DNA from 2 places in the Solibacillus sp. FSL R5-0449 genome. Region 2 is predicted to be linked to the other one. Evidence: riboswitches for the same ligand, from Rfam matches in the RefSeq annotation. Region 2 holds a riboswitch; the other holds the start of a gene.
The links. A riboswitch is a leader RNA that binds a small molecule or an ion and turns the genes downstream of it on or off. The one in region 2 is predicted to bind glycine.
Positions count from the first base shown of each region.

Region 1: another riboswitch for glycine. It lies ahead of gcvT (glycine cleavage system aminomethyltransferase GcvT); the one in region 2 lies ahead of MKY27_RS07395 (amino acid permease).

Region 1 covers NZ_CP150239.1:2,101,165-2,103,581, reverse strand. The annotation lists gene MKY27_RS10470 (shikimate kinase) at 1-432, shown strand, start outside; glycine riboswitch at 559-651, shown strand; gene gcvT (glycine cleavage system aminomethyltransferase GcvT) at 926-2,035, shown strand; gene gcvPA (aminomethyl-transferring glycine dehydrogenase subunit GcvPA) at 2,160-2,417, shown strand, end outside.
Region 2 covers NZ_CP150239.1:1,526,328-1,528,744, forward strand. The annotation lists gene MKY27_RS07390 (dehydrogenase) at 70-612, shown strand; glycine riboswitch at 932-1,011, shown strand; gene MKY27_RS07395 (amino acid permease) at 1,261-2,417, shown strand, end outside.

The sequences.
Region 1 (2,417 bases), 570 kb from region 2:
CCGTATTACGATATGGATCATGAAATTGTAAGACAGCAGGGTATGACGATCCCAGAAATTTTCGAGAAATACGGCGAAGCACACTTCCGAAAAATCGAGACGGAATTTTTAAAGAATTTCCGTGATGAAGCATGCATTATCGCTACAGGCGGTGGGGTAGCCGTGAATGAAGAAAACAGGAGAATTATGCGCCAAACAGGGCTTGTATTTTTTCTGGATGCAAAATTTGAAGATATTTATATGCGTATTCGGAATGATAAGAACCGTCCCATTGTTCAATCGACAACGGAGCAAGAATTGGAAAACCTGTATCACCAACGAAGAAAGAGTTATCGACTAGCTGGTCATATACAAGTACTGACAGCCGGGAGAACATTAAGACAGATTGTTGAGTACATCGGCTTTCAAGTAAAACGTCTTAAAGGCGAATGATATATCGATATTTATTGTTAATGTTCGTGTTTTGAATAAAATTAAAAAAAGATTGCGTTTGCATTATATTCAATGTTAGGATATTGCTAAGAAGAGCAATAACATGAAGTAAATAATCTAACGCGGATGATGGTACGGGGAGAGAACGTGATGTCACGTCGCCGAAGGAGCAAATAGCGATGCTATGAATCTCTCAGGCAAAAAGACTCGTATTGGACGCAACTCTGGAGAGTGCTGTAATAGCAAATGTTGCAAACAGCCACCAAAGGGGAAAGCCTGTATTGTGATAGTGGATCAAATTCAGGTGTAACTTTCAGGTGCAAGGACAGAGAATCTCGGTAAAGGGGATTCGTCTGTCTTTTTTTTATGAAGAAATCAGCTCTGAAATATTCTGATGATTCTAATAAAAAGATAGATTTACATTTCAATCGTGTAATGTTGCTTCCCCTTTGCAAGATAAAACGAACCTACATAACTAAAGGAGGAAATGAACATGACAAATGAATTAATGCTAAAGCGCACACCACTTTTTGACGAATACGCAAAGTATGGTGGGAAAACAGTTGATTTTGGCGGCTGGGAATTACCAGTACAATTTTCTTCAATTAAAGAGGAGCATGATGCGGTACGTAACCGTGCAGGGCTTTTTGATGTATCCCATATGGGGGAAATTATCGTAGAAGGTCCGGATGCACTTGCTTATTTACAAAAGATGCTATCTAACGATATTTCCAAAATTGCAGTTGGCGGTGCCCAATATAGTGCCCTTTGCTACGAAGATGGCGGTGTTGTGGACGATTTACTGACATACCGTTTGGAAGAGAACCGTTATCTTCTTTGTGTAAATGCAGCAAATATTGAAAAGGACTTCGAATGGTTACAGCAGCATGTTGAAGAGAATGTCAAAGTGACAAATCTGTCAGATGACTATGCTCAAATCGCCCTGCAAGGACCATTATCTCAAGAAGTGCTCCAAACATTAACAGCAACAGACTTATCGGGAATCAAATATTTTAAATTCCAGGATAATGTGGATGTAGCAGGTCATTCGGTTCTTGTGTCCCGCTCTGGTTATACAGGGGAAGACGGATTCGAAATCTACGGTGCACCAGCAGCGATTGTTGATCTTTGGAACAAAATTTTGGAAGCAGGAAAAGACAAAGGGGTAGTAGCTGCCGGTTTAGGGGCACGTGATACACTTCGTTTTGAAGCTTGCCTGCCATTATATGGCCAAGAAATTTCAAAAGACATTTCACCACTGGAAGCGGGCATTGGCTTTGCAGTGAAATTGGCGAAAGATCCGCAATTTATTGGTCAGCAAGCATTAATTGACCAAAAAGAAAATGGCCTGACACGTAAATCTGTAGGTATCGAAATGATTGATAAAGGTATTCCTCGTCACGGCTATAAAGTATTTAAGGATGGCGAAGAGATCGGCTTTGTAACTACAGGAACCCAGTCACCAATGACAAAGCGCAATATCGGTTTAGCTTTAATTGACGCAAAATTCACAGAAGTTGGAACTGAACTTGAAATTGAAGTCCGAAAAAATAGAGCAAAAGCTGTTGTAGTGGAAACGCCATTTTACAAGCGTGCAAAATAAAGGAGAACTTCAATCCGCGGGGATTCTCCCCCTTGATTGATAGTTGAACCAATCTCCTGCCTTTCGAGGAAGATAAATAACTACCCGTGATTGCGGGATAAAACTTTTGAAAAGAGGGTTAACAATGAAACATCGTTATTTACCAATGACGGAACAAGATAAACAAGAAATGTTAGACCGTATCGGGGTTGCGACAATTGATGAGCTTTTCGAGGATATTCCTGAGAAAGTTCGCTTCCAAGGAAGCTACAATATAAAGCCTGCGAAGTCAGAAGCCGCTTTAATGAAGGAACTTGCACAACTTGCAGCAAAAAATAAAGATACAGCGAGCAATGTTTCGTTTTTAGGTGCAGGTGTCTACAATCACTATAAACCGGTAATT
Region 2 (2,417 bases):
AATGAGGGAAATTTCGAAACTTTTTTACTTTTTATACGACTAATTAGGAAAGGGATGAGGTGAATGTCAATGAAGAGATGGTTAAGTTATATGCTGGTCATTGGAATGATCTTAGTTCTAGCGGCATGTAATACAAAAGAAAATGAAAATGAAACATCATCCGATCCAACCGAACCTGTACAGAAAGAAAATGATGAAAATAAAGTAGATTATGAATTACTGTTTCATTTAGATACGATACCTCCTGAGGTAGGTACGAGTATTTCAATTGTCCAGGATGAAAAGCTGTATACGACTTGGGCCGATATTTTTGGCTTTGAATCCGTTCCACCTGTCGATTTTGAATCAGAGGAAGTACTGTTTGTCACAGGGTATTCGGATGGTTGTGGAAGAGAAATTGAAAAAATCGAAAAAGATGGGGATACTTTAGTCATTACGTTAAACTATCCGGAAGATCTTCGCAGTGAGGAAGACATCGCCTGCACAGAAATAGCTTTGGACAATACGTATGTTGTCAAAATGAAAAAAACCGACACAACAAAGGGTAAGCTGATCGATATCAATCGAACAATCTATGAAGAGGATAAAACGGTTCAGGAAAAATTGAAGTAAACAAATACAGTAATACGAGGGCTACCAATTCCTCTATATAATATTACACTGAAAATATTGAATTTTCGGTGTAATATTTTTTTCGTCATGATTTTTCTGCAAGAAGAAAACATTATGTTGGGAATAAGGTTAAATTGCTATTTAGATAATAACCGGCTCCGAACTTCCATTGTAAGACGGGCAAAAAATTGGTAGTATGAATTATCGTACAATAATAGTATTGAACGCGAACTATAGGGAATTGGAAGATGCCAAGGACCTATAGGCAACTAATTGCATACATATCAAGCGTTGATCGTCGTGGATAAAACTACTGGCGGGAGCAGTTTCTGGAGAGAGCGCGATAATCCGCGTCGCCGAAGGGTTCACAATCTCAGGCAAAAGGACAGAAGAGTAATGAGAGACGCTTTTCTTTAATAGTGGATGTAAATTCATTGTTTATAGAAAGGTACTCGATAGATGTCACAGATTTTTGAAATCTGGACGCGATTTTACAGAGGTGAAATCGATTATTCTTAGACACAGGGACTGGCATAATATCAGTCCCTGTTTTAATTCCAGAAAAATTTACTTGATGGACCGCGATGATGTACTTATTATTTTGCGCTGTGTAAACAGACAAAATACTTATCCTTTGGAGGAATCGTTTTGGAACAACAAGAATTAAAGCGCGATCTGAAAAATCGCCACGTTCAGTTAATCGCGATTGGAGGAACAATCGGAACGGGGTTGTTTTTAGGGTCAGGTAAAGCGATCTCACTTGCAGGACCTTCTATTATCTTTGCATACTTAATCGTTGGAACCGCACTATTTTTCGTCATGCGTGCACTTGGCGAATTGCTTTTATCAAAAGGCGGCTATGCTTCATTTACCGAGTTCGCCACTGAATACTTAGGGGATTGGGCAGGTTATATTACCGGCTGGACTTACTGGTTCTGCTGGATTATGACGGCAATGGCGGACATTATCGCTGTCGGCATGTACACGCAGTACTGGTTCGACATCCCGCAATGGGTACCGGCTATTGCATGTTTAGTTGTATTGCTTTTTTTGAACTTATTGACGGTCAAACTGTTCGGAGAGCTGGAATTTTGGTTTGCGTTGATTAAAATTATCACAATTGTGGCGTTGATCGCGATAGGTATTGTGTTATTGATCATTGGCTTTGAAACAGATACAGGCAAAGTGGCTGTATCGAATTTATGGGAGCATGGCGGATTATTCCCGAATGGTGCATTTGGATTTTTAATGGCGTTCCAAATGGTAGTCTTTGCATTCGTTGGGGTTGAATTAGTAGGGGTAGCGGCTGCTGAAACGGCAAACCCGCCGAAGAACATCCCATCTGCGATTAATAAAATTCCCGTTCGAATACTGCTGTTTTATGTAGGGGCATTATTCGTCATTTTAACAATCAATCCGTGGGATACATTAAGCGCAGCAAGCTCGCCGTTCGTTCAGGTTTTCGCATTGGTAGGGATCCCGATTGCTGCAGGGTTAATTAACTTTGTTGTACTGACATCAGCTGCTTCTGCAGGGAATAGTGGGATGTTCTCAACGAGCCGAATGCTGTTCAGTTTAAGTAATAATAAACAAGCACCGAAAGCTTACGGTAAATTAAACAAAAATGCGGTGCCGCAAAATGGTCTGTTATTTTCTGCAGTTGTCGTTTCAATCGGTGCACTGCTAAGCTATATGATGCCGGACGATGCATTCAGTATCGTGACAACAATTAGTGCGATTTGTTTTATTTGGGTTTGGAGCATTATTCTGATTTCGCATATTATTTACAAAAAGCGTCATCCGGA